Regions from separate parts of the Citrobacter portucalensis genome, predicted to be linked through region 2. Evidence: predicted binding sites of a transcription regulator. Region 2 holds the regulator's gene; each other region holds the start of a gene.

Region 1 (9,832 bases), 460 kb from region 2:
AGGTGATCGGTCAGAGCTGTACGGAAGCCATCCAGCATTTCATGTACTGCAATGAAGTTTGCACCGCGCATGTTCCAGTGAGCCTGTTTAGTGATCAATGACAGGTCAATGAACTGGATTACTTGCTGATTCAGCAGTTCTACGGTCGCTTTCTTTTCGCTATCAGACACATCGTTGCGGGTATAAAGGAGGGCGGATGCTTTTGTTTTTACCAGTTTCGCGGTACTCATATTTTCATATCCTCTTGATATTTATGTCCCAACTCTTCAACGGAATTAAGTATAGCGCTAAATTTGGATTTTTGTTTCCGGTGTTGCCTATCACTTTAATAGCGAAGAAGATGGTAAATATAAAATATCAAATAAAATCAATACAATGAGTATCTTGTTACTTGCGCGGTGTTATTTTTATGTTAATTTTAAGATTAAATGAAATATGCGGGTGAGAAAATTATATTTATTAGAATTATTATCACGCAGATTTACAATTGGATATTCTGCATGATTATGCAAACCATGCAGAATAATACGTGGTTAATTCACGTCGACTTGTTTTATTTGTGGCTCTTTACGAATAGTGAGCGTAGAGCCCATTGATGCGACAATAATGGCGCCCAGAGCAAGCGTCTGGATAAGCGTCAGCGTTTCACCGAGGAAGATCATTCCGGAAACCGCTGCCAGCGCGGGTTCCATGCTCATCAATGTACCGAAAGTACGTGTAGGCAGGCGCGTCAAAGCAATCATCTCCAGCGAATAGGGAAGCGCAGTAGAGAGGACTGCAATGGCCAGACCTAACGGCAGTATGGACCAGTGCCACAGGGCATCTCCGGCCTGGAGTGCGCCGATTGGTACAAATACCAGAGCTGCAATGAATGACCCTACTGCGACGGTTGCCGGACCGTGTTCCGCCCCGGCTCGCTGCCCGGTAAGAATATAGATGGCCCAGCAGGCGCCAGCCCCCAGCGCCAGCGCTGCGCCGGTTAAATCTACGTGAGAAACGTCCTGACCCAGAGGCAGCAGGAACCAGAGCCCGAGTACTGCCAACGCAACCCAAATGAAATCCACCGGGCGTCGGGATGAAAACAGCGCTACCGCGAGCGGGCCGGTAAATTCCAGCGCCACGGCGATTCCCAGTGGGACGGTTTGGATAGACAGGTAGAAAAGATAGTTCATCCCGCCCAGAGACAGGCCATAAAACAGTAGCGGCAGGCGTTGTTCTTTGGCGAATCGTAAACGCCAGGGCTTAAAGAAAGCGATAAGGATGAGCGTGCCCAGCGCAAGGCGCAGCGCGGTAACGCCCGGCGCACCGACGAGTGGGAACAAAGATTTTGCCAGTGATGCTCCGCTTTGAATGGAGGACATAGCAATAAGCAAAACCAAAATAGGCAACCAGACTGGCGCTTTACGTGACAACCCCGGCATCCTTTCTCCTGTCAAATGATGATTACACGTCTCCATCTGTGCCACGCTTCAGCATGGTTACGACGCAGATGATTTTATGTATAGAAAAGTAAAACAGCGAGTGTAATGGAATTACGCTCAACTGGTTGAGTATTCGTTGAAAAAAAAATTGCTCAGTTCCGTACAATGGCATGAAAATGATGGATTAATAATCTGTGTGATTAGGAATATTCTGGATGAATGTGCCATATTGTGCGCGCAATAATGGTATTTTCAGTTGAAAAAGTGATGTTAATTGAAAGAGATAGCGGGTTTTTGAAATGTTCTGTTACATGAAAGACCCCGTTAGACATCGCGAATCGCAAAGAGTTTCCCATCAATTTTTGGTATATTTAAAACTTAAGATTTACTTGAAGCACATTTGAGGTGGTTATGAAAAAAATTGCATGTCTTTCAGCACTGGCCGCTGTTCTGGCTTTCTCCGCAGGTACTGCTGTAGCTGCTACTTCTACCGTTACCGGTGGTTACGCTCAGAGCGATGCTCAGGGCGCAGCGAACAAAATGAACGGTTTCAACCTGAAGTATCGCTACGAGCAGGACAACAACCCGCTGGGTGTTATCGGTTCCTTCACTTACACTGAAAAAGATCGTACCGATGCTTCTGGCGACTACAACAAAACCCAATACTACGGCATCACTGCTGGTCCGGCTTACCGTCTGAACGACTGGGCAAGCATCTACGGTGTAGTGGGTGTTGGTTACGGTAAATTCCAGAACGCAGCATCTCCGGCTGACAACCACAGCACCAGCGACTACGGTTTCTCTTACGGTGCTGGTCTGCAGTTCAACCCGATCGAAAACGTTGCTCTGGACTTCTCCTACGAGCAGAGCCGTATTCGTAGCGTTGACGTTGGCACCTGGATTGCTGGCGTGGGTTACCGCTTCTAATCACTTCGGTGATATGAAAAATCCGCCTCTTGGGGCGGATTTTTTTTGCGTGTAATGCAGGAAGGAATGTCGTTGTAGGCCTGATAAGCGCAGCGCATCAGGCATCGGTAGCAAAATGCCTTATCCGGCCTACAAGCGTATTATTTGGTTGAGAAAATATCGGTACCCAGATGGTTGTAGTCCACCTTCTGCAGTTTGAAGTTGGTGATGTACACCGGCCCGGCTTTTTTCTCTGAGATAAAGCGGTAGCTGTTGGTGATTTCTTTTGCGCTTATCCCCGTCCACTGCGAGAAAAAGCTGAGGAAATCATTGGCGGAGCGACGGGCTTTAATCACCCGATGCGCTTTATCATCGCTCGACAGCACCATAAAAGGCACCTGGAAATTCTGCTGGAACTGATCGTCATGCGCCAGGTACTGCACCTCTTTTCCCCGCTCTTTAAACGCGAGGCCATGATCGGAGAAATAGACCATCGAGAAGCTATTACCGCTGTTACGTAACTGCTCGTAAAGCTGGCGCAGTAGGTCATCCGTCTGCGTCATGGTGTACAGATAACAAGATGTCTCTTTTGACTGGACGAAAGTCTCGTATTTACCCTGCGTTCGGTCACAGGCCTGCGGATGCGAACCCATTAAATGCAGCACGATGAGCTGTGGCTGGGTGCGCTCGGTTGCCAGCACCTGGGCAGTCATCTTCAACAGCGCTTCGTCACGGGTGTTTTTATCCGCTTCGAAGTCACCGCTTTTGAGGAACTGAACCTCATCAGCGCGCTTCGCAATGCTGGCGATGGCCGTATCGTATTCACCAATCTGTCCCTGATTGGAAAACCACCATGTCTGAAAGCCCGCGCGGTTAGCCAGGGTGACAAAGTTATCCTGGAACTGGGGTTTATTATCCACTACCCGATTAAGCGTTAAGCCGAGCGATTTTTGCGTTGAACCGCTGGCCGCAATGTAATCCGCGAAGATATAGCCGTTAACGGAGCTGGCAAACGGGGTGTTATCCCAGTGGCCGCCAAACGCCCCTAACGCATCGCGGCGGGCGCTTTCGCCGATCACCACGACGTAGGTGTGATACTTCGGTTTAACGGCGGTTACCGTCCAGCTGTCTTTTACGCTCGACAGTTTCGCCATACGCTCTTGTTCGTCGAGCACTTCGTTGTTATTGACGATAACGTCCTTGGCGAAACGGAAAACCGGATAGCCAGTGTCTTTCAGCTTGAACACGCCGCCCCAGGCCAGGTTTTGTACCGGGGTAACAAAGAATGCGACAACGCTAAACAGCAAACAAATGCTGTCGAACTTATTCCAGCTGCGCTGCTGCACATCTTTTTTACGGCGTACGGCGATAACGCCAAGGGCAAAAATAAACACTCCAACCAGATAACTGTACCAGGGGAAGATGGTCAGGATCTCGGTTGACTCTTCCATATTGGTTGAGTGCAGCGCCAGCAAGGTATTGAAGTTCGGTGAACCATAAGCCTGGCCGAACGGAAAGTACATTGCTGCAATGAGTGAGCAAATGCCAATCAGTGCTTTCTGCGCGCGCGGCGCGCTACGCCACAGCAGCATCAATATGCAGGTGAAAGCAACGCTATAGAGCAGGCTAAGCGGATAGCCCAGTGCAAGGTTGATCAGCAAAGACTGTAAGAAATAGAGGCCAGTCCACGGACTAATCGCTCGGCTACGAGCAATGATTGAATCTTTGAGGGTTAAATTCATATGCCACTGTTACAAAAACGCCATGTGCTTACCCTGGCGCTAAGGGTCATTGCCTGCCTGAGAGAGCGAGAAGAGGGATAGGGTCCGCATCCGCGAGCCGCAATATACGCAGGGCTGCGAAAAGATAGAGTGTGCGCAAGAGAAGGTCAACTACTACAAAGAAATTGTTTTGCGAGGGACGTGGCAAAACTGACAAAAAGAAGGGTTATTGAGACGAAAACCACCACTGTACCCGAATGACGGCAGGAAAATGAAGCGGCGTACCGCGACGCCGCATTATTTTTCTGAAGGTTTATCCTGCTCTGGTTTGCTGTTAATCATGTCACACAGCATAGAGATCAGCATCAACCGTACTTTAAAGGGAGAGTGGCTAAACACGTGTATACACCTCTTAAATTCATTCATGTAAACCTCCTGACTTCACGATCCCATCAGTCCTTGAGGGATGTCTTTATTATATACAGATATAGCACAGGCTATATTATATAGCTATTGCTAAAACGTTAATTTTTTGTGCCCACGCAACTCTGGTTTACAATGAGCGCTCTCTAATCAGATGCCGTTAACGCGTCACAGTAACGAGGAAGCAGAATGAGTCGTCGCGCAGGTATGCCAACAACAAAAAAAGTGACGCAATTGGTGAATGTCGAAGAACACGTTGAAGGATTTCGTCAGGTCCGGGAGGCGCATCGCCGCGAACTGATTGATGACTACGTAGAGCTGATTTCCGATCTCATTATTGAGGTAGGTGAAGCGCGCCAGGTGGATATGGCAGCGCGACTTGGGGTTTCCCAGCCGACGGTTGCTAAAATGCTTAAGCGCCTAGCTTCAGTCGGATTGATTGAAATGATCCCGTGGCGTGGGGTGTTTTTAACCGCAGAAGGTGAACGACTAGCCCAGGAGAGCCGGGAACGTCATCAGATTGTGGAAAATTTCCTGTTGATGTTAGGCATCAGCCCGGAAATTGCCCGTCGCGACGCGGAGGGGATGGAGCATCACGTCAGTAAGGAAACGCTGGAGGCTTTTAGCCGGTTTACGCAACAGCAAGGAACGGGCTCTGAATGAGTTTTCCTTTATTACGTGCTTTACAGCGCGATCGTTTTTTCCAGCTGTTAATCATCGTTGGGGTTGTACTGAGTCTGTTTACGCCATTTACGCCCCGGTCCTGGCCAGGGGCGATTGACTGGCACACGATAATCACGCTTAGCGGCCTGATGTTACTGACCAAAGGCGTGGAGCTAAGCGGTTATTTCGATGTGTTAGGTCGCAAGATGACCCGCCGCTTCAAAACAGAGCGCCAGCTGGCGATATTTATGGTGCTGGCGGCGGCGTTGTTGTCGACGTTTCTGACCAACGATGTTGCATTGTTTATTGTTGTTCCGCTGACCATCACCCTGAAAAAATTATGTGCCATTCCGGTGAATCGCCTGATTATCTTTGAGGCGCTGGCGGTAAACGCCGGATCGTTGCTCACGCCAATAGGTAATCCGCAAAACATTCTGATGTGGGGACGCTCAGGCTTATCGTTTACCGCGTTTACCTGGCAAATGGCGCCGCTTGCGGGGGCCATGATGCTGACGCTGGTGGTGCTGTGCTGGTTCAGTTTCCCGCATAAAGCGTTGCACTATCATACCGGTACGCGCGCGCCTGACTGGCAACCACGCCTGGTATGGAGTTGTCTGGCGCTGTATATCATCTTCCTGGCGGCGCTGGAGTTAAAGCAAGAGCTGTGGGGTCTGGCTATTGTGGCGGCAGGGTTCATGGTACTGGCGCGTCGCGTGATCCTCAGCGTGGACTGGACGTTGCTGTTAGTATTTATGGCGATGTTCATTGATGTGCATTTGCTGACGCAGCTCCCGGCCTTGCAGGGGATTTCCCACCAGATTGGCACGCTCTCAGCACCGGGACTTTGGTTAACGGCTATTGGCCTGTCGCAGTTTATCAGTAATGTGCCCAGTACGATTTTGCTGCTGAACTATGTCCCGCCGACGTTGCTGCTGGCCTGGGCGGTTAATGTGGGCGGCTTTGGTCTGTTGCCGGGATCGCTGGCGAATCTCATTGCGTTACGGATGGCAAACGACCGACGGATCTGGTGGCGTTTTCATTGGTATTCGGTACCGATGCTGATATGGGCGGCGCTGGTGGGGTATGGTTTGCTGCTGTTGATGTAATTGATGTGATGTGCCGGATGGCGGCTGGCGCCTAATCCGGCCTACTGCGTTGGTAGGCCCGATAAGCGTAGCGCCATCGGGCATATATAGCAGATTAGTTCAAACGAACCGGCATACCTGAACGGTTCTGTACCGCCTGCTCAACGACGGCTTGATCGACGTCAGACTGGCCGGTGATGCTGGTAATGCTCTTGGTCAGGGTAATCGGTACGATTTCTCCGCCTTCGAACTGTGCTTCAGTCGTAGACAGTGGGTTATGTACTTCGATGTAACGGCTGCCGTCTGGTTCGGTAGTGGCTTTTACCGGCTCATCAATAAACTGTACACGGGTGCCGACTGGCACATTTTCAAACAGGAATTTGATGTCGTCGTTACGCAGACGCACGCAACCGTGGCTGACGCGTAAGCCTACGCCGAAGTTAGCATTGGTGCCGTGGATGGCATACAGGCGACCGATATACAGCGCGTACAGTCCCATCGGGTTATCCGGACCTGCCGGAACAACGGCTGGCAGCGGCTCGCCCGCAGCGCGGTATTCCGCATGCATTTTCGCCGTTGGCGTCCAGGTTGGGCCCGCTTTTTTACGTTCTACTTTGGTTGTCCAGTTGATTGGCGTGTCTTTGCCCAGCTGGCCGATACCGATCGGCAGAACAATTACGGTGTTGGTGCCTTTCGGGTAGTAGTACAGACGCATTTCAGCGCTGTTGATAACAATACCTTCATGCACGGTATCCGGCAGGATCAACTGCTGAGGAATGTTCAGCACGGTGCCGCCTTTCGGCAGGAAGGTATCCACGCCCGGGTTGGCTTCCAGCATGTTAGACAGACCCATCTGATACTCTGCCGCAAAATACTCCAGCGGTTGGGTGTTGCCTTCAGGAATAGTAATGACCTGGTTTTGGCCAATCAAACGGCTACCATCAGTCGGCAGCGGGTACGTGACGGCTGAAGCGGTATTACAAAAACCAACTATTGCGAGTGCCGCCGCGAAAAGCGTTGTTAATTTCATATTCATATTCATGTATGCGAGATTCAGTGCCAGGCAGGCTAGTGGGTTGAGATTTATGTAGTGTTGGGCACGCATTATATGTGCAATCTGAGCAACAAGGAATTCGGATGTGTACTAAATCACATTTTTTTCCTTTTGGTTTCACTTTTTCCCTTCCGCATGAAGACGCGATCTTCTTGCAGACTTATGGCATAATAAGCGGTTTGTCACATATTTCTTTCTCTTTCAGGATACGCCAGTGTTAGTTTCCAGCAACGTCACCATGCAGTTCGGCAGTAAGCCGCTGTTTGAAAATATTTCCGTCAAATTTGGCGGCGGCAACCGTTACGGCCTGATTGGCGCGAACGGTAGCGGTAAATCCACTTTTATGAAAATTCTCGGCGGCGATCTCGAACCGACGCTGGGCAACGTTTCCCTCGATCCTAACGAGCGCATTGGTAAGCTGCGCCAGGATCAGTTCGCCTTTGAAGAGTTCACCGTGCTTGACACCGTGATCATGGGTCACGCTGAACTGTGGGAAGTGAAGCAGGAGCGCGATCGCATTTACGCTCTGGCCGAGATGAGCGAAGAAGACGGCTATAAAGTTGCTGACCTCGAAGTTCAGTATGGCGAAATGGACGGCTACTCTGCGGAAGCGCGTGCGGGTGAACTGCTGCTGGGCGTAGGTATTCCGGTAGAACAGCATTACGGCCCGATGAGCGAAGTCGCACCCGGCTGGAAGCTGCGTGTGCTTCTGGCGCAGGCGCTGTTCTCTAACCCGGACATTCTCCTGCTCGACGAACCAACGAACAACCTGGATATCGACACCATCCGTTGGCTGGAGCAGACGCTGAACGAGCGTGACAGCACCATGATCATCATTTCACACGACCGTCACTTCCTGAACATGGTCTGTACGCACATGGCGGATCTGGACTACGGCGAACTGCGTGTTTATCCGGGTAACTACGACGAATACATGACGGCGGCAACCCAGGCGCGTGAACGTCTGCTGGCCGATAACGCCAAGAAGAAAGCACAGATTGCCGATCTGCAATCCTTCGTCAGCCGCTTTAGCGCCAACGCGTCTAAATCTCGACAGGCGACTTCTCGTGCGCGTCAGATTGATAAGATTAAGCTCGACGAAGTGAAAGCGTCCAGCCGTCAGAACCCGTTCATCCGCTTCGAACAGGATAAGAAACTGTTCCGTAACGCGCTGGAAGTGGAAGCGCTGGTGAAAGGTTTTGATGAAGGCCCGCTGTTTAAAAACTTCAACCTGCTGCTGGAAGTAGGGGAGAAGGTTGCCATCATTGGTGCCAACGGCGTGGGTAAATCCACTATGCTGAAAACGTTGGTTGGCGACTTACAGCCGGACAACGGTACCGTTAAGTGGTCTGAAAACGCCCAGGTCGGTTACTACGCGCAGGATCATGAATACGAGTTCGAAAACGATCTGACCGTTTTCGAATGGATGAGTCAGTGGAAGCAGGAAGGCGATGATGAGCAGGTAGTACGTAGCTTCCTTGGTCGTCTGCTGTTCAGCCAGGACGATATCAAGAAACCTGCAAAAGTCCTCTCCGGTGGTGAAAAAGGACGCATGCTGTTCGGTAAGCTGATGATGCAGAAACCGAATATCCTGGTTATGGATGAACCGACCAACCACCTGGATATGGAATCTATCGAGTCGCTGAACATGGCGCTGGAAATGTACCAGGGCACGCTGATCTTCGTTTCTCATGACCGTGAGTTCGTCAGCTCGCTGGCAACCCGCGTGATTGAAATTACGCCGGAACGCGTAATCGACTTCACCGGTAACTACGAAGATTACCTGCGTAGTAAAGGCGTCGAATAAGTCTCCCGTCGTTCTCGTGTTACAGGTGTGATGGTTGCACCTGTAACACGAGATACTTAGGGATAAGGGGATATAAAATTAAACAATCCCCAGCGCGCGTTTACCGTGGATATTCAAATCCTCCAGCGTGAAGCGTCCTTCCCAGTTAGTTTCATAATCCTCCCGTGGAAAATCACCCGGTGATGCACCTTTTTCCAGCGCGGCCTTCACTTTGTGGGCGTAGGCCAGATTCTTTTCGCACATCGGTGCGGCAGGAATGTACATCACGTTACCCCAACCCTGCTGATTTTCCACCGGTGCGACGGAGTGAATCACATCACAATGCCACCAGACGGAGTCTCCGGCGTCCAGTTGTGGAATGCTGGTTAACGCTTCAATCAGCAGAGGATGCCATTGCGTGGAAATCGGCAGCACCCGGCCGGGCGCGACGCCGCAAAGTTCATCTTCCGGCACATCGTCAAGCAATGGGCGTAACAGCACATACGCCATCGCTTCAGGGATCGGGACCACATGCAACAATCCCTGACCTGGCAGCATATCGGACAGTGCAGTCCAGCCCTGGAAGGTACGGAATACCGAACATTTGGTGGTGTTATCCACCGTATACTCTTCTACCTCAGTGCGATGCGCCGCCTGCCACGGATCGTAATCTTCCAGCTTGCCATTGAAAACATGAGCAAAGACCTGCTGATATGCCGGAAGAAGCCAGCGTTCCAGCGCGCCGGAATCCGTATGCGCGCCCAGCCCTTTAG
Region 2 (9,832 bases):
GCCAGGGGGATTCTGGGTTATGGCACGCCCCGTCTGTTCCCCGATTATGTCGGTCAAACCAGGCGTGCGAATCGCCGCTATGGTTAAAGACGCCGTCGAGAATCAGACGCATGCCCTGCTGTTGGGTGTTGTGCCGCAGACGCAGTAGCGCCCTGTCGCCGCCAAATTGCGGATCAACATGACGGTAATCTTCGGTATCGTATTTATGCACGCTCGGGGCGGTAAATACAGGATTCAGATACAGCGCCGTGACCCCTAACGTTTTCAGGTACGGTAGCTTTTCGCTGATGCCGTCCAAATCGCCGCCATAAAACGTAGAGCCACCGGCCTGAGCCGTAAGCGGTTCGTCCCATTCGCGCCGCACGATGTCGTGTCCGGCGGCGTGGTGGTAATAGACATTATCCTGTCCCGCTTCACGCGACTGGCTGCGGGCAAAACGGTCCGGGAAAATTTGATAGAAAATCTGATCGGCAACCCACTGCGGACCATTATCCGGCACATCAACCGCAAACTGCTCCAGACGAGCAGGCGGAAAACGGCCGAATCCCTGCGGGGTGAACCATAGCTGACGATCGGGCCAAAGTAATTTAAAGCTATAGCGTCGACGAGGCTGCCCGCTGGAGAGATCGATCGCCGCTCGCCACGCGGTCACGCCCGGCTGCGGCTGGCTACGCTGCTTGTGCATAGCCAGCGAAATCTCTTCGTTATCGTTTTCTGCGCGTAGCGTCACCCGCTGGGGTGGATTTTCCCCCGCCAACCATAATGTAATCGTCAGTTGATCTTTGTTTTGCTTAACAAATGGGGCAACCGGAAGGTGCCAGGCGTTCAACATCACGTATCCCCTTTGATGATAATGACGTCACCTTGCCATAGCGAAGTGCAGGATCACTCATCATCTTAACGTTTATTGGGGGAGGAGTTCGGGGGAGGAGAAACTTGCCGGGTAACGCAAAGCTACCCGGCAAAAATATTACTGTGCTTCAGCCAGTTGGCGCTCGCGACGGCGCTTGAATCCCCATCCGACCAGCAGCAGGACAATCCACGCAAAGCCGACGTACAGCGAAATACGGGTATCCGGATGATAGCCGATGAGCGCGATGATAAAGACCAGGAAAATCAGGCCAACAACGGTCGTCGTTACCCCACCCGGAACTTTAAATTTCAGCGCTTTGACCTCTTCCGGCGGCAGACGACGACGGAAAGCAATCTGCGACAACAGGATCATAATCCACACCCATACCGTGGCGAAAGTCGCCAAAGAGGCGATCACCAGGAAGACGTTTTCCGGCATGATGTAGTTAAGATACACCGCAAACAGCAGCGCGATAGTCATCACCATTACCGTCACCCACGGCACGCCACGACGCGACGTCTTGGCGAACATTTTCGGGGCACTGCCCTGCTCCGCCATGCCGTGCAGCATACGCCCCACACCGAAGACGTCAGAGTTAATAGCCGACAGCGACGCAGTCAGAACCACAAAGTTGAGGATCCCGGCAGCAAAGGTAATGCCCATATGCTGGAACGTCATAACGAACGGGCTACCGTCGGTACCCACCTGGTTCCACGGGTAGATAGACATAATGACGAACAGCGTCCCCACATAAAACACCAGGATACGCATTGGTACGGAATTGATGGCGCGCGGAATAGATTTTTCCGGGTCTTTGGCTTCGCCTGCGGTAATCCCGATAATCTCAATCCCGCCATAGGCAAACATCACCATTTGCAGCGACATCACCATGCCGAGCCAGCCGTTGCTGAAGAAGCCACCGTTGCTCCATAAGTTATGGATACCGGTAGGTTGCCCACCGTTGCCAATCCCCCAAATGATGATACCGAAACCGGCGACAATCATGATGATAATGGTGGCGACTTTGAAGAACGAGAACCAGAACTCCAGCTCACCAAATACCTTCACGCTCATCAGGTTGATGGCGCAGATAATCAGCACCACGCTGAGTACCCAAATCCAGTGCGGTACCGCCGGGAACCAGACGCCCATGTATATGCCGAAGGCTGTCACGTCGGCAATGGCGACAATCAGGATTTCAAAACAGTAGGTCCAGCCGGTAATGTAGCCTGCCAGCGGTCCGAGGTTTTCCTGCGCATAGCGCGAGAAGGAGCTGGCTGCCGGGTTATGAACAGACATTTCGCCCAGCGCACGCATAATAATGTACGCCGCGACACCGCCGATAATATAGGCCAGCAATACGCTTGGCCCCGCCATTTTGATAGCGTCGGCCGAGCCGTAAAACAGCCCGGTACCAATTGCTGAACCTAATGCCATAAAGCGGATGTGCCGGGTGCTCAGCCCACGCTTTAGCTTGTTATTACTTTCCATCGATTCCTAACCTGTTAACACAATAAAAAAACCACGGGGCCATGTTAATAGCCCCGTGGTTAAAACTTATTGTCAGTGATATTAGTGTGCGCTGGAGGTCACTTGTCGACCCGCGGCGCGATCCCAGATAACTGCCAGGACCACCATCACGACTGTTGGCATCAACCACGCCAGCCCCTGCTCCGCCAGCGGTAAACGCTGGGTCCAGGCCGGTAACACGTCGCCAATTGCAGAAGCTTTAATGCCATCAAGGATACCAAAAATCAGGCTGATAAACATCGCAGGTGCAATGACGCGGGAAGAATTATGCCACCATGAGCGGGTAAAGCTTAATACAACCAGTGCGATACATGGCGGATAGATAGCCGTCAGCACCGGAATAGAGATCTGAATCAGATGGCTCAGACCCAGGTTAGAAACCACCATCGAGAAGCCGCCGAGGATAAATACCAGCGTACGATAAGACAGTGGAACGTACTGGGCAAAGAACTCTGCGCACGCACAGGTCAGGCCAACCGCGGTGACCAGACAGGCGATGAAAATCAGCGCCGCCAGCAGGAAGCTTCCTGCACCGCCAAAGGTGTGCTGAACATACGCATGCAGAATCGCCGCGCCGTTAGCAGACTGATCGACCAGAATCGCGCTATCTGAACCCAGACGGAACAGCGCGAGATACAGCAGCGTTAAGCCCACACCCGCCATTAAACCCGCCCAAACGGTGTAACGGGTCAGCAGACGCGCTTCAGTAACACCACGCGAGCGAGCGGCGTTAACGATAACAATACCAAACACCATCGCGCCCAGCGTATCCATGGTCAGATACCCGTTCACGAAGCCATTAGAAAACGCCGCAGTTTGATAGGCTTCCATCGCATTACTGATCGGGCCAGCTGGCCAGATGATTGCAGCGACAGACAGGACCACCAGTGCCAGAATTTTCAGCGGTGCCAGGAAATTGCCCACCGTATCCAGCAGTTTGCCCGGATAAAGCGAAACCAGAATGACAATCGCGAAATAGATAACGCTATAGATAAACAGCGGCAGCGCAGAGTCACCAGTCAGCGGTGCAATCCCGACTTCGAAAGAGACCGTCGCGGTACGCGGGGTAGCAAATAACGGCCCAACGGCCAGATAGCAAACGGTCGCCAGCAGCAGACCGGCAACTTTACCGATAGGCGTGCTCAGTCGGTCCACACCACCGCCGACTTTCGCCAGCGCGACAACGGTAAGTACCGGCAGGCCAACGGCCGTAATCAAAAAGCCAAAAGCCGCAGTCCAGACGTGTTCACCTGCCTGCAAACCAACCATTGGGGGGAAGATGATGTTACCTGCACCAACGAACAGTGCAAATGTCATAAATCCCAAAGCGATAATATCGCGCGATTTTAACTGATGGGTCATAAAGTCTTACTGCCTGTGGATGTGGTGTTGAAAATAGTAAATTTTTGCCTTTCCCTGGGGGACAATACAGCGGCATTTTTGCTCAATTCCAGCGGGAAACACTCCCGACCTGGCGCGGCGAAGAATAGTTTTTCGATTTACCGCGTAAATGCAGTCGGTATGACAGCACCTGGAGCGCAATTTAAACGCTTATAACGTTTTAAAGCAAGGTGGGATCCAAAAACCAGAACAATATAGCGATATGAAAAATAGGGTTAGCACAAAACACCATTTCATGGAAAAAGGTATGGGTAATAGTTCGAACAAAAAACAATCAAACGTCGTGAAATTCAGGAGGCATCTATTGACCACATAAAAAAAACCAGCTTGCGCTGGCTTTTGGAAAGATTATCTTACGAATACGTCTTAGCCGTTACTTTTGGCAATGAAACGTTCCGGGATCATGAAACTAAATCGCGTCCCTTTGCCTGGTTCGCTTTCGATGTTCAAACGGCTGTCGTGATGATGCAGCGCATGTTTCACGATAGCCAGACCCAGCCCGCTACCGCCCGTTTGTCGCGATCTCGCCTTATCCACACGATAAAAACGTTCAGTCAAACGTGGAATATGCTCGGGGGCAATGCCCGGACCGTTGTCTTCCACGCAAAACTCCGCCCCCGACGCCACATGCTGCCAGCGTACGGTAATGTGCGTTCCCGCTGGTGTGTGGTTCACCGCGTTGTACACGAGATTCGAGATAGCGCTACGCAACTGCTCCTCGTTGCCTCGCACGTTCAGGCTGTTATCGACATCAAAGGTAAACGTATGTTTATGCTGGCTCAGGGTTTGCGCTTCGTGCTCGATCACGCGCAGCATCATGGGCACATCGACTTTCTCATTCAGCTGCAACGTCGGCGCAGCTTCAATTTTTGACAGCGTCAGCAGCTGCTTCACCAGGCCTTCCATACGGTACGTTTGTTCACGCATGGTATGCAGTGCTTTTTCGCGCGTTGTCCCTTCCAGCGGGTGCTCCTGCATCATTTCCAGGTAGCCTTGCAGCACCGTCAGCGGTGTGCGCAACTCATGGCTGGCGTTGGCGAAAAAGTTACGCCGTGAACCTTCCAGCTGGTGCATCTGGGTAACGTCGCGCGCCACCATCAACAATTGCTTATCGGTATAGGGCATCACGCGAATTTCCAGATGCCGTCCGGTATTGAGCACCAGATTGATTGGCCGGCTAAAATCGCGCGTTTTCAGATATTGTGTGAATTCCGGGTAGCGCAGCAGGTTAAGAATATTTTGCCCGCTATCGTCCGGCCAACGCAGTCCCAGAACCTGCTGAGCCAGTCCGTTACACCAGAAGATACCGCCTTCTTCGGTGGTCAACACCACCGCGTCGGGTAGGGATTCCGCCCCGCTGCGAAAACGTTTAATCAGGTTACCCAGTTCTCGACGGCGCTTTTTGTTGCGAAGCTGCATTTGATGCAGCCCATATAACAACGGCTCCCAACTGCCTCGCCCCGGCGGCGGCGTCATACTTCTGTCGACCCATAACCACCAGGATAAACGTAATAGATTCCAGAAATGCCAGATAAGCAGGCCCGTTACCGACGCCAGTAAAAACCAGGGCAGGTAACCGAAAAAAGCGCTAAGGATAAATGCCGGTATGCAGCACAGGATCAGCTCCAGTACCAACCTTTTCCATGACAATCGTTCTAGCAAACGTCTTACTCCATAAACGGCCTAATCCATCAGGCCCTGATTCTTGTCAGTCAAAAGCGGGTCGAAAAACGATATCCCGTCCCGCGAACTGTCTGCACCATTCGATCGTGTCCGCTGTGCTCCAGCGCTTTACGTAAGCGGCGGATATGCACATCCACTGTCCGGTCTTCTACGTAGACATTGGTTCCCCAGACATGATTGAGGAGTTGTTCACGGCTGTAGACGCGCTCGGGGTGAGTCATAAAGAAGTGCAACAGTTTGAATTCGGTCGGCCCCATATCCAGCGGTTCTTCGCCGGTCATCACGCGATGCGAAGTGGGATCAAGACTCAGCCCCTGCATCTCAATAACCTCTTCCACCGCCATGGGGGAAATACGACGCAGCACAGCTTTAATACGCGCCACCAGCTCCTTGGGAGAAAACGGCTTGGTAATATAATCATCCGCACCGGTTTCCAGACCCCGGACGCGATCTTCCTCTTCTCCCCTCGCCGTCAGCATCATCACGGGGATGTCCCGCGTCATGGCTTCGCGCTTGAGATGCTTAATAAACTGTAGACCCGAGCCGCCGGGAAGCATCCAGTCAAGCAGGACGAGATCCGGCCAGGGTTCATTGAGTTGGTTCACAGCACTGTCATAGTCTTCGGCTTCTACGGGTTGAAAACCGTTTTGCTCGAGCACGAAGCAGACCATTTCACGAATTGGAGCTTCATCTTCTACGACCAGAATACGTCTCGCCATGATTTGCCCTGTTTATAATTAAATCGTTTGCCATCAATACGGTGCCATTATGCGTCAGTTTTATGACAGATTTATGAAAAGATAGTCCAGGTTTAACGCAGCCAGACGAATTATGACAGCCCGGAGACAAGATATTACCGTCCTTGAAAGGTTATAATCCCCGCCACTGTTTTATCGTCATGGAACTCTTATGCGCATCCTTCACACGTCTGACTGGCATCTGGGCCAAAATTTCTACAGCAAGAGCCGCGCCGCTGAACATCAGGCCTTTCTCGACTGGCTGCTGGAGACGGCACAATCCCAGCAGGTGGATGCCATTATTGTGGCGGGCGATATTTTCGATACCGGCTCACCGCCAAGCTACGCCCGTGAGCTGTATAACCGTTTTGTCGTCAATCTGCAGCAAACCGGTTGTCATCTGGTCGTGCTGGCAGGCAACCACGATTCCGTCGCCACGCTCAATGAATCCCGCGATATTCTGGCGTTTCTCAACACCACGGTCGTTGCCAGCGCCGGCCATGCGCCGCAGGTGCTGCCGCAACGTGATGGCACGCCGGGAGCAATCCTGTGTCCGGTTCCTTTCTTACGACCACGTGACATCATTACCAGCCAGGCAGGGCTAACCGGACAAGAAAAACAGCAGCATCTGCTGGGGGCGATCACCGACTATTACCAGCAGCAGTATCAGGACGCCTGCACGCTGCGTGGCGATCGAAACCTGCCCATCATTGCGACCGGGCATTTGACCACCGTTGGCGCCAGTAAAAGTGACGCTGTACGTGACATTTATATCGGTACGCTGGACGCCTTTCCGGCGCAAAACTTTCCACCCGCGGACTACATCGCACTGGGGCATATTCACCGGGCGCAGATTATCGGCGGCACGGAACATATTCGCTACTGCGGTTCACCGATTGCCCTCAGTTTTGACGAGTGCGGCAAAAGCAAATGTGTACATCTGGTGAGTTTCGAAGCGGGGAAACTCAGGGCCGTTGAAAATCTCACCGTACCGGTCACCCAGCCGCTTGCAGTATTGAAAGGCGATTTAGCCGCCATTACCGCCCAGCTTGAGCAGTGGCGCGACGTACAGCAAGAGCCGCCGGTATGGCTGGATATTGAAATCACCACCGACGACTATCTGCATGACATGCAACGTAAGATCCAGGCCTTAACCGAAGATTTACCGGTCGAGGTGTTACTGGTGCGCCGCAGTCGGGAACAACGTGAACGTATTATGGCCAATGAACGACGCGAAACGTTAAGCGAGCTAAGCGTAACGGAAGTTTTTGACCGCCGCCTGGCGCTGGAAGAGATCGAGGAGCCTCAGCGCAACCGGCTGAATCAGCTGTTTAGCGCAACCTTACACACGCTTGCCAGGGAGAGTGAAGCATGAAAATTCTCAGCCTGCGCCTGAAGAACCTCAACTCCCTGAAGGGAGAATGGAAAGTCGATTTCACGGCAGAACCTTTTGCCAGTAACGGGTTATTCGCCATCACCGGGCCAACGGGCGCGGGGAAAACCACCCTGCTGGACGCGATTTGCCTCGCCCTGTACCACGAAACGCCGCGCCTGAATACCGTGTCACAGTCGCAAAACGACCTGATGACCCGCGACACCGCGGAGTGTCTGGCCGAGGTCGAGTTTGAGGTGCGCGGCGAAGCCTACCGCGCATTCTGGAGCCAGAACCGGGCACGCAACCAACCTGAGGGCAATCTGCAGGTCCCACGCGTAGAGCTGGCCCGCTGCGCGGACGGTAAAATCCTCGCCGATAAAGTCAAAGACAAGCTGGAGATGACCGCCGAGCTTACCGGGCTGGATTACGGGCGTTTTACCCGTTCGATGCTGCTGTCTCAGGGCCAGTTTGCCGCCTTTCTTAATGCCAAACCGAAAGAGCGCGCCGAGCTTCTGGAAGAGTTAACTGGTACTGAGATCTACGGCCAAATCTCCGCCATGGTGTTTGAAAAGCACAAGTCAGCGCGTACGGAGCTGGAAAAACTGCAGGCCCAGGCCAGCGGCGTGGCGCTGTTAGCACCAGAGCAGGTGCAGTCCCTGACGGAAAGTTTGCAGGTACTTACTGACGAAGAAAAACAATACCTTACCAGCCAACAAACCCAGCAACAGCACTTCAACTGGCTTATTCGGCAAAATGAGCTTCAGACGGACATAAACCGCCACCAGCAGGCATTACAGGCAGCACTTCAGGCGCAAGAAGACGCGCAGCCGCAGCTGGCAGCGCTGAGCCTGGCGCAGCCGGCCAGAGCATTGCGCCCTCACTGGGAGCGAATCCAGGAACAAACGGCTACTATCGAGCGTACTCGCCAGAAGATTCAGGAAGTGAATGCTCGCTTACAAAGCAGATTAGCGCTGCGCGGGCGCATCCGTCAGCAGGCGCACACGCAATCGACCGCGATACTCGCCGAACAACAGACCTTAACCGACTGGCTGAACGAACATGACCGCTTCCGCTTATGGAGTAGCGAACTGGCAGGATGGAAAGCGCTGCTGGCGCAACAGTCCGACGCCAGCGCCCAGCTACGCCAGTGGCAGCAGCTGCGGGAGAACGACACACTTAAGCTCGATGCGCTGGCGCTTCCTGCGCTGACCCTTTCGCCGCAGGAAGTGACAGAAGCGCTGGCGCAACATGTGCAGCTTCGTCCACTACGCCAGCGCCTCAGTAATCTGCACGGGCAAATCGCCCCGAAGCAAAAGCAGCTGGCACAGCTACGCGCTTCACTGGTGCAGCGCCAGCAAGAGCTGACCCAGCGCAACGCGGTACTTGCCGAGAAACGTCAGCGCTATAAAGATAAAAACCAGCAGCTTACCGATGTGAGACTCATTTGCGAGCAGGAAGCCCGCATCAAAGATCTGGAAAGCCATCGGGCATTACTGGAATCCGGCAAACCTTGTCCGCTTTGTGGCTCTACTACACATCCGGCTATCGAGCGTTACCAGACGCTTGAGCTGAGCGTAAATCAGGCACGACGTGAAGCGCTGGAAAAAGAGGTCAAAACGCTGGCCGATGAGGGCTCAACCCTGCGCGGGCAGCTTGAGGCGATAACGCAGCAACTTCAGCGCGATGAACATGAAGCACAGAGGCTTTCTCAGGAGGAGCAAGCACTTACTCAAGAGTGGCTGACCGTTACCGCCAGCCTCAACGTATCGCTACAACCGCAGGATGACATTGCCCCGTGGCTGGCCGCTCAGGAAGAGTACGAACAACAGCTTCACCAGTTAAGCTTGCGTCATACCCTGCAGGCGCAAATCGCCGCGCATACCGAACAGATTACTCAACTCCAACAGCATATTGACCAGCGCCAGGCGACGTTAACCTCAGAGCTGGACCGTCATGGCCTGGCCCTTCCGCCCGAGGATGAAGTCTCCTCATGGTTAAGCGAACGGGCGAACGAAGCGCAAATGTGGCAACAGCGCCAGAATGAACTGACTGAGTTACAGGCCCGGATTGCCCAGCTTGCGCCGCTGCTGGAAACGCTGCCAGAATCTGAGGTGCTTTCTGAAAACATTGAGGATCTGTCGCTGGAAAACTGGCGGCAGGTGCACGACGATTGCCTCTCTTTACAGGGACAGTGGCAAACCTTGCAGCAGCAAGAAGCACAGGACGTTCAGCACGCCGCAGAAATTCAGGCAC
Region 3 (9,832 bases), 1.7 Mb from region 2:
TATCCCTTTTCTCACGCAGTGCGTTAAAATTGGTCAGCAACTCATACGTTTCTACCAGCGGTAAGCCGACTACGGCGTGATAGCTGCCATTTATCTTCCTGACAAAACAGCCACCCAACCCTTGAATACCGTATGCACCTGCTTTATCCATTGGTTCACCGCTGGCAACATAGCCCGCGATGTCCTCATCGGTTAGTGCTCTGAATGTCACTTCCGTCACTACCAGGCAGTCCAGACTGTGCTGGCGATCGGCCAGTGCCACGGCCGTCATAACTTGATGCGTTTTGCCCGACAGTTTGCGCAGCATTGCTGCGGCATGGGCGGCGTCGTGCGGTTTTTCCAACACTTCGCCATTAAGGATAACGATGGTATCCGCACCCAATACCGGCAAATCGCGCTGTGCCAGCACTACGCCAGCCTGCGCTTTTTCGCGCGCCAGACGGGAAACGTACTGCTGCGCGCTTTCCTGCGGGTGCCGCTGTTCTTCAATCCCAGGGACCAGTCGTTCAAACGTAACACCAAGCTGAGCGAGCAACTCCTGACGACGTGGAGAACCTGAAGCAAGATACAGAGTATTCATATCAACCTTATTGCACCGCAAACTGCTGACGGACTTTACGCATCAGTAAGAATAGCCATGGCCAAAGCACACCATTCACTACACTACTCCAGAACACTTCAGGTCTGAAAGAGACGTTGATCACTAAAAACTCGGCCCAGAAAACAATAATATCCACGACCAGTGATAACAACATGACCACCAGCGCCTGTTGCCAGAGCGCGAGGTTTCGGAATAGCTGGAATTTCAACGCGACCAGATAAGCAATGATACTCATCGACAATGCGCGCACGCCAAGCGTGGAGCCGCTGATGAGATCCAGTATGGCACCCACCACAAATCCCGTGCCCACATTTACGCGATGCGGCAGTGCCAGGATCCAATACAACAAGATGAGCAGCACCCAGTTTGGTCGGAAAACCAGAATGTCATCCGGCCAGGGCATGACTTGCAGCAACAGTGCAATAAGGAACGAGAGCCAAATCACCCAACGTCCCTGGCTACGATAGCTTGCCACTTACTGTCCTCCCGGCTTACGCGGAGCAGGTTGTGGCGGCGTGGTATCTGCGGGCGCTGGAGCCACGCCTGTTGCAGGTGCTGGTATTGGCGCAGGCGGTCCCATAGTATCTGGTGCAGGCAGAACTTGCGGCATCATCTGCATCAGACGTTCATTAGCAACGCGGTGTACTTCTTCCGGCGTCATCGGGTTTGCGCCATTACGATCGGCACCCCACAACAGCAGCAGATAGCGCAGACGCTGCAGACCCGCAGTCGGGCGAGCCTGAATCACGGTATAAGCACGCTGAGTGTCCAGCTTAACGGAAGAAACAACAGCAACCGGATAACCTTCAGGGAAACGTCCACCCAGACCCGAGGTGACCAGCACATCGCCAACGCGAATGTCGGTGTTGGCTGGCAGGTGTTCGAGCTGAAGATCGTCGGTGCAGCCGTTACCCGCAGCGATCACGCGGATATCGTTACGCAGTACCTGAATGGGCAGCGCATGCGTCGCATCGCAAATCAGCAGCACGCGGCTGGTCAATTTAGCCACCGCCACGACCTGACCTACTACGCCTTTGTCACTAATAACCGGCTGACCTTCATAGACGCCGTTAACGCTCCCTTTGTCGATCACAACCTGATCGCTGTAAGGGTCATTAACCGTTGAGATGACCTGCGTCACCATCTTTTGTTCGTCCTGACGCAATGGCGATCCCAGCAGCTCACGCAAACGCGCGTTCTCCTGTTTGTATTGCCCCAGCATCAGTAGTTCGCTATTTTTCAGCAGCAGTTCCTGACGCAACGCCCGGTTTTCAAGTTCGAGTTGGTCACGCGAAGCCAGCGTTTGCGACACGCCGTCGAGTAATTCACGAGGACCATTTGAGATAAAGTAGAAAGGACTGACGGCGGTATCCATGTACGTTCGGATTTGACTAAACGTACCCAGGCGGCTGTCGGCAATAATAACGCCGAGCGCCACCAGCACCGCCAGAATAAGGCGAATCTGTAGCGACGGGCCACGGCTAAAAATTGGCTTCATAGTCTATGCGTATTCTCGTATCAGAGCGGAAGGGCAACCCGCGGGGGCTACCCAACCTGCATCCGATTACTCTTCGCTGAACAGGTCGCCGCCGTGCATGTCGATCATTTCCAGCGCCTTGCCGCCGCCGCGCGCCACGCAGGTCAGCGGATCTTCAGCAACAACAACTGGAATACCGGTTTCTTCCATTAACAGACGGTCAAGGTTACGCAGCAGCGCACCGCCACCGGTCAGCACCATACCGCGTTCGGAGATGTCAGACGCCAGTTCCGGCGGGCACTGTTCCAGTGCAACCATTACTGCGCTTACGATACCGGTCAGTGGTTCCTGCAGAGCTTCCAGAATCTCGTTAGAGTTCAGGGTAAAGCCGCGCGGAACGCCTTCAGCCAGGTTACGACCGCGAACTTCGATTTCGCGCACTTCGTCACCCGGATAAGCGGAACCGATCTCGTGTTTAATACGTTCTGCGGTCGCTTCACCGATCAGTGAACCGTAGTTACGACGAACATAATTAATGATGGCTTCATCGAAGCGGTCGCCGCCAATACGGACAGAAGAGGAGTAAACCACGCCGTTCAGGGAGATAACGGCAACTTCAGTGGTACCACCACCGATATCAACAACCATTGAACCGGTTGCTTCAGAGACTGGCAGACCCGCACCGATCGCGGCCGCCATCGGCTCTTCGATCAGGAACACTTCACGAGCACCTGCGCCCTGAGCGGATTCACGGATCGCACGGCGTTCAACCTGAGTTGCTCCAACCGGTACACACACCAGTACGCGCGGGCTTGGGCGCATGAAGCTATTGCTGTGCACTTGCTTGATAAAGTGCTGGAGCATTTTTTCAGTCACGAAGAAGTCAGCGATAACGCCGTCTTTCATTGGGCGAATTGCAGCGATATTGCCCGGCGTACGACCCAGCATCTGCTTCGCATCATGACCTACTGCAGCCACGCTTTTCGGCGAACCGGCACGATCCTGACGAATGGCCACAACAGAAGGCTCATTCAATACGATGCCTTGTCCTTTTACATAAATAAGGGTATTCGCGGTACCCAGGTCAATGGACAGGTCATTGGAAAACATGCCACGAAATTTTTTCAACATACTAAGGGATAATCCTGAAAGCTGGGGCGGAAAACAAAATCCGCTTACTTTACCAACCACACGCAGCAGCGACAAGGCGCAAAAATCATCTGCTACGGTGAAAATTAGTGCAGTTCGTTTCCTTTGTTACAAAACCGGCCTGAGTCCATCAGGGCTGAATAAATCAGCAGCACTCCTCGCTTTTGTTTGCAACCTGTCAAAGGTCATTCACCTGCATGTTTGCTGTTACAACCTGGCGAGCAGGCAAGCACACCCCCAGAAGGCACAGCGCGCGTTATTCTACGTGAAAACAAATTAAACGGCAGGTTAAACCGAGTATCTTTGCGAATATTTTTTCACGTTAGTGTCAAGTGGTTGTGATGCGGCAAAAAAATCCCCTTGCCCACCCGCAACTCCGCGTTCTGTCAGCGTATGCCACTCACTACGCGAACGTACGCCCGTGGCGTAAACCTGCGTGGGAGTTCCCGAACAGGCCTCCACCAGGCTTTGAACCAGAAGCTGATTTTCCGTTCGCTTATCAATGTTCCTCACCAGACTTGGATGTAGCTTCAATAACTCAACGTTAAGCTCTTTGATCCAACTGGTGCTCACCAGTGTTAACCCCGCCTGCGTAACGGCAATACGCACGCCCAGCGCATTCATCAATCTGATAACGGGCTGTAACCGGCTGATATGTTGACAGACATCTGCCTCAGCAAGTTCAATAATTATGCGTTTGCGTAATGATTTTTCGCACTGCATCAGCGTATCACGCAGCCAGCGCTGAAAACGTGGACGAATAAGCGATTCAACCGTTGTCTGCATCGCCAGATTTTCCTGCGGCCAGTAGCCCAAAAGCAGGATCAGACGGCTTATCTGCAAACGGTCATATTCTTCTGCCAGACCAAATTGCAGGACCATCGGCATATATTCCGCCGAAATGACCTCTTCGTTGCCATCAAAAATACGGCACATCAACTCCCGATGGTGCACCCGGCCTTCGCGCGTTACCGCAGGCTTTTGATAAATTCTTGGCCCACCCCGGCTGAGCATCTGTTCGATCAGCGTTCGCCAGCGTACATTGCCCCGACCTTTTTCCGGCAGCGAGTCATCATAGACCGACCAGCTATTTCCACCCTGCAATACCGAATTCCGGGTGGCAGCTTCGGCATGATCCATTACTTGCTCCGGCGACTGACCGCTGCGGCAAACGCAAATGCCAATATGAACCATATCGGCACGATCGATCATTTTATTAGCCGGAAGTGCATCTACCGCTTTTAATAATTGCCCGGCGATGCTTTCCGCCTCTTTTAGAGTACGGTGCGGCAGCAGGATAGCAAAATCGCTACGGTGGTAGCGCGCCAGCAACGCGCCCGGATAGCGCGTCATAAAAGTCGACAATAAATTGATCAGCGTCGAGATTTGTTCTTCCGCGAGGGTGATTCCCCAGCTATCGCGCAGCAGCGTAAAGTCCGGCAGGCGCACCATCATCACGACGCCATGCGAGCCTACTTTTTCCTGATCTTCCAGCAGCGTGGCCAGTTGGTTATCAAAGAACAAGCGGTTGCTTAGCCCGGTTTTTGTATCCTGCGCGACATAGGAACGAATCAGCGTATCCAGGCGGCTGCGTTGCTCGCGGGCATTTTGAATTTCAGTCAGCAGCATATCGAGCGCACTGCTGGTACGCGCAGGCCATTCATAGACCGTTCCCCGCACGTTCGGTCCACGTTCGCCGTTCAGAATACGCGTAGAACGGATCTCCAGCAGCTCCTGACCCGAAAGCTGGCGCTGAAGCCAGCGCACAGACAAAAAGAGCATCAGAATAATGAAAGCAATGGCTATCGTGAGCGGTGCGGTGGTCAGTAGCGAATGGAAATAGTTACCCATCGGATCCTGATAAACCAGACGCAATGACATACCCGGATGCTTAACCAACGGTACGGTAATCTCGCGGTAGAGATTGTTTGTCCCTGCCGGTCGGTAGCTGCTGGTCCGTGAGTGGTCATACACCACGTTTTCGCCCTGCAACAGTTCGATGCGCACGATATCAACAGAAACCATCAGTTCATCTATTTGCGGAGTTAACGCAACGACATCTCTGGAGACCAGATGCGTATCAATCGCCGTCGCGACTGCATGAACGCGCGTGGTGAACTTATATTGAATAGCGTTGTAGAAACTCAGCGAACAGCCGATCAGAGTCACGAAGATCGTTAACCCAGTAAGCAGCGTGACAAAAGCTGAAAATTTCGTCGTTAATCGCATCCTTGTGTTAACTCCGACAGTTATGAAACAGGCCTGAAAGTGATAAATCGACTCTAAAATGCAAAACTGACCACAAAATCCGCCAATTTATACAAACTGTGAGGGCATACTACCAAATCAGGTATATCTGGCAATTTATTGCGCAGAATCGGCATCATGTTTTGATTAGCGAGTATAGTCTTCATTATTAATTTTCCAATCCACTATACGAATTGAGGACAGGTTATGCAGGCTTTGATCTTAGAACAGCAGGACGGAAAAACCCTCGCATCCGTTCAACCCCTCGACGAAAATCAGCTACCGGAAGGCGATGTGACGGTGGATGTCCACTGGTCAAGCCTGAACTATAAAGACGCCCTGGCTATCACCGGCAAGGGAAAAATCATTCGTAATTTTCCGATGATTCCTGGTATCGATTTCGCTGGTACCGTGCGAGCAAGCGAAGATCCCCGTTTTCATGCGGGTCAGGAGGTTTTACTGACCGGTTGGGGCGTAGGTGAAAATCATTGGGGTGGACTGGCAGAACGCGCACGCGTGAAAGGCGACTGGCTGGTTGCGTTGCCAAAAGGGCTGGATGGACGTAAAGCCATGGTCATCGGTACCGCTGGCTTTACCGCCATGCTTTGCGTCATGGCGCTTGAAGATGCAGGAATTCGTCCGCAAGACGGTGAGATTGTCGTCACTGGCGCCAGCGGAGGCGTGGGCAGCACGGCCGTTGCGTTACTGCATAAGCTGGGTTATCAGGTTGCGGCGGTTTCGGGTCGTGAAAGCACCCACGACTACCTGAAAAGCCTGGGCGCTAACCGCATTCTTGGCCGCGATGAATTTGCTGAATCTCGCCCGCTGGAAAAACAGCTGTGGGCTGGCGCGGTGGATACCGTTGGCGACAAAGTTCTGGCGAAAGTCCTCGCGCAGATGAACTACGGCGGCTGTGTTGCCGCCTGCGGCCTGGCGGGCGGTTTCGCTCTGCCAACCACCGTGATGCCATTCATTCTGCGTAACGTTCGTTTGCAAGGAGTGGACTCGGTGATGACCCCGCCGGCACGCCGTGCAGAAGCCTGGGCGCGTTTGGTTAAGGATCTGCCGGAATCGTTCTATGCTCAGGCTGCAACGGAAATTACGCTGGCGGATGCGCCGAAGTTCGCCGATGCCATCATCAATAACCAGGTGCAAGGCCGTACGCTGGTGAAGGTGAAGTAACAGACTCTGGCGCAGAAATTTACACTTAATTAACGAAATTTCGCGGCACATCTACAGACTCCCTGCCATATTAACTACGCGTCCCCTGTCAGTTATGACGCGTAAGCCGGGAGTCTGTTATGAAGAAATTACGTCCATTTACAGAAGCCGACGTCACCGCCGAGTCGGCTTTTTTTATGCAGCGCCGTCAGGTACTGCAAGCATTAGGGATCAGCGCAGCCGCGTTATCTTTGCCCCTCTCTGCGCAGGCCGACCTTCTTAGCTGGTTTAAGGGTAATGACCGCCCTCCGGCACCTGCGGGTAAGCCGCTTGATTTCAGCAAGCCCACCGCCTGGCAAAATTCGCTTCCTTTAACGCCAGCGGATAAAGTTTCTGGCTACAACAACTTCTATGAGTTTGGTCTCGACAAAGCGGATCCAGCGGCCAACGCCGGCAGTCTGAAAACCGATCCGTGGACATTAAAAATCAGTGGTGAGGTCGCCAAACCACTCACTCTCGATCACGATACCTTGACCACCCGTTTCCCGCTGGAGCAACGGATTTACCGCATGCGCTGCGTGGAAGCCTGGTCAATGGTCGTGCCGTGGATTGGTTTCCCGTTACATAAACTGTTGGCGCAAGTGGAACCCACCAGCAATGCGAAGTATGTCGCGTTCGAAACGCTGTACGCACCGGAAGAAATGCCAGGGCAAAAAGATCGCTTTATTGGCGGCGGGCTGAAGTATCCCTATGTTGAAGGGTTACGCCTGGATGAAGCGATGCACCCACTCACACTGCTTACCGTGGGGGTTTATGGTAAGGCCCTTCCGCCACAAAATGGCGCGCCCATTCGCTTAATTGTGCCGTGGAAATATGGATTTAAAGGCATTAAGTCGATCGTGAGTATCAAACTCACGCGCGAACGCCCTCCGACAACCTGGAATCTGGCCGCGCCCAATGAATACGGGTTTTATGCCAACGTGAATCCGCATGTCGATCATCCCCGCTGGTCCCAGGCCACTGAGCGTTTTATTGGCGCTGGCGGTATTCTGGACGTACAGCGTCAGCCCACGCTGATGTTTAACGGCTATGCCGAAGAGGTTGCGTCACTGTATCGCGGACTCAATTTGCAGGAGAATTTTTAAGTGCGACTGACCGCAAAGCACATTACCGGGCTGAAATTTTGCCTGCATCTTGCCGGTTTTTTGCCGTTTATCTGGCTATTTTGGGCGATAAATCACGGCGGTCTGAGCGCGGATCCGGTCAAAGATATCCTGCACTTTACTGGTAGGACAGCTCTGAAATTCTTGCTGGCAACCTTGCTGGTCTCTCCACTCGCGCGCTACGCTAAACAGCCATTATTGATACGCACACGTCGCCTGTTAGGGCTATGGTGTTTCGCCTGGGCAACACTGCATTTAACCAGCTACGCGTTACTGGAACTGGGCATTAATAATCTGGCGTTGTTAGGGCGGGAATTAATTACGCGGCCTTATTTAACCTTGGGCATTGTCAGTTGGGTCATATTATTCGCCCTCACCTTAACATCCACGCAGGCTGCGCAGCGAAAGCTGGGTAAAAACTGGCAGTCTTTGCACAACTTCGTCTATCTTCTGGCGATCCTGGCACCCATACATTATCTGTGGTCGGTAAAAATTATCTCCCCTCAACCGATTATTTATGCAGCGCTCGCTGCGGTGCTATTAGCGTGCCGTTACAAGAAGTTTCGCCAGTGGTGGCGGTAGTTTCACGATATGTGCAGTGCGTTGCAAAACACGGACGATCCGATTTTCTTTACATGTTAACGGTTGATTATCTTCCCTGATAAGACCAGTATTTAGCTGCCAATTGCTACGAAATAGTTATAATGTGCGACTTTGCTATCCCCGGTAGCGTTTTTAAGGCGCTGAAAGGGTGACAATCGCATATTGAAGGTATATTTTGTCTTTTACCCGAAAATGGCAGAAGATAGCCGCACAATGACTAACAAGTCTGGCAATCTCACTTAATGGCAGCAGCACCCAGTGCAGCGCCTGAGATGCGTGGCATCTTGTCACTCACTGTTATAAAAATGCTATACAGACGGCGGTAAAACGCCTGTCACAATCTCACTAAACAAAGAGTACGGAACCCACTCATGGATATTCGTAAGATTAAAAAACTGATCGAGCTGGTTGAAGAATCAGGCATCTCCGAACTGGAAATTTCTGAAGGCGAAGAATCTGTACGCATCAGCCGTGCGGCGCCAGCTGCAAGTTTTCCGATGATGCAACAGGCTTATGCTGCACCAGTGATGCAGCAACCAGCTCTGTCTAACGCTGTCGCACAAACTGCCTCTCCAAGTATGGAAGCTCCGGCAGCAGCGGAAATCAGTGGTCACATCGTACGCTCCCCAATGGTTGGTACGTTCTACCGCACCCCGAGCCCGGATGCTAAAGCGTTCATCGAAATCGGACAGAAAGTGAATGCGGGCGATACCCTGTGCATCGTTGAAGCCATGAAAATGATGAACCAGATCGAAGCCGACAAATCCGGCGTAGTTAAAGCGATTCTGGTAGAAAGTGGTCAACCGGTAGAATTTGACGAGCCGCTGGTCGTCATCGAATAACGAGGCGAACATGTTGGATAAAATTGTTATCGCCAACCGCGGCGAGATTGCCCTGCGTATTCTTCGTGCCTGTAAAGAACTGGGCATCAAGACTGTCGCTGTGCATTCAAGTGCGGATCGCGATTTAAAACACGTATTGCTGGCGGATGAGACGGTCTGTATCGGCCCGGCTCCGTCCGTAAAAAGCTATCTGAACATCCCGGCTATCATCAGCGCCGCTGAAATCACCGGCGCGGTGGCAATTCACCCGGGCTATGGCTTCCTCTCTGAGAACGCCAATTTTGCTGAGCAGGTAGAGCGTTCTGGCTTTATCTTCATCGGCCCGAAAGCCGACACCATCCGCCTGATGGGCGACAAAGTGTCCGCAATCACCGCGATGAAGAAAGCGGGCGTACCGACAGTCCCAGGCTCTGACGGCCCGCTGGGCGATGACATGGACGCTAACCGCGCTCATGCTAAACGCATCGGCTACCCGGTTATCATCAAAGCCTCCGGCGGCGGCGGCGGTCGCGGTATGCGCGTCGTGCGCAGCGATGCCGAACTGGCACAATCCATCTCCATGACCAAAGCGGAAGCAAAAGCCGCTTTC

The links. The regulator PhoB, encoded in region 2, activates phosphate uptake and scavenging genes when phosphate is short. The targets are predictions, from matches to a motif close to CTGTCATAAAACTGNCNNAT.
Region 1: a site for PhoB is predicted at 4,076-4,095, ahead of LY264_RS16570 (phosphoethanolamine transferase). Genes of this name have one in related genera too.
Region 3: a site for PhoB is predicted at 5,468-5,487, ahead of acuI (acrylyl-CoA reductase (NADPH)). Genes of this name have one in related genera too.

The regions. Positions count from the first base shown of each region.
Region 1 is NZ_CP092466.1:3,389,822-3,399,653, reverse strand. It holds gene dps (DNA starvation/stationary phase protection protein Dps) at 1-230, opposite strand, end outside; gene rhtA (threonine/homoserine exporter RhtA) at 534-1,421, opposite strand; gene ompX (outer membrane protein OmpX) at 1,833-2,348, shown strand; gene LY264_RS16570 (phosphoethanolamine transferase) at 2,489-4,069, opposite strand; gene mntS (manganase accumulation protein MntS) at 4,346-4,474, opposite strand; gene mntR (manganese-binding transcriptional regulator MntR) at 4,661-5,134, shown strand; gene LY264_RS16555 (anion transporter) at 5,131-6,240, shown strand; gene ldtB (L,D-transpeptidase) at 6,335-7,255, opposite strand; gene LY264_RS16545 (ABC-F family ATPase) at 7,488-9,080, shown strand; gene LY264_RS16540 (DUF1479 domain-containing protein) at 9,159-9,832, opposite strand, start outside.
Region 2 is NZ_CP092466.1:3,849,292-3,859,123, forward strand. It holds gene malZ (maltodextrin glucosidase) at 1-832, opposite strand, end outside; gene proY (proline-specific permease ProY) at 971-2,344, opposite strand; gene brnQ (branched-chain amino acid transporter carrier protein BrnQ) at 2,426-3,745, opposite strand; gene phoR (phosphate regulon sensor histidine kinase PhoR) at 4,151-5,446, opposite strand; gene phoB (phosphate response regulator transcription factor PhoB) at 5,497-6,186, opposite strand; gene sbcD (exonuclease subunit SbcD) at 6,377-7,579, shown strand; gene sbcC (exonuclease subunit SbcC) at 7,576-9,832, shown strand, end outside.
Region 3 is NZ_CP092466.1:473,374-483,205, reverse strand. It holds gene LY264_RS02365 (Maf family protein) at 1-580, opposite strand, end outside; gene mreD (rod shape-determining protein MreD) at 588-1,076, opposite strand; gene mreC (rod shape-determining protein MreC) at 1,077-2,099, opposite strand; gene mreB (rod shape-determining protein MreB) at 2,166-3,209, opposite strand; gene csrD (RNase E specificity factor CsrD) at 3,516-5,456, opposite strand; gene acuI (acrylyl-CoA reductase (NADPH)) at 5,682-6,656, shown strand; gene msrP (protein-methionine-sulfoxide reductase catalytic subunit MsrP) at 6,776-7,780, shown strand; gene msrQ (protein-methionine-sulfoxide reductase heme-binding subunit MsrQ) at 7,781-8,380, shown strand; gene accB (acetyl-CoA carboxylase biotin carboxyl carrier protein) at 8,773-9,243, shown strand; gene accC (acetyl-CoA carboxylase biotin carboxylase subunit) at 9,254-9,832, shown strand, end outside.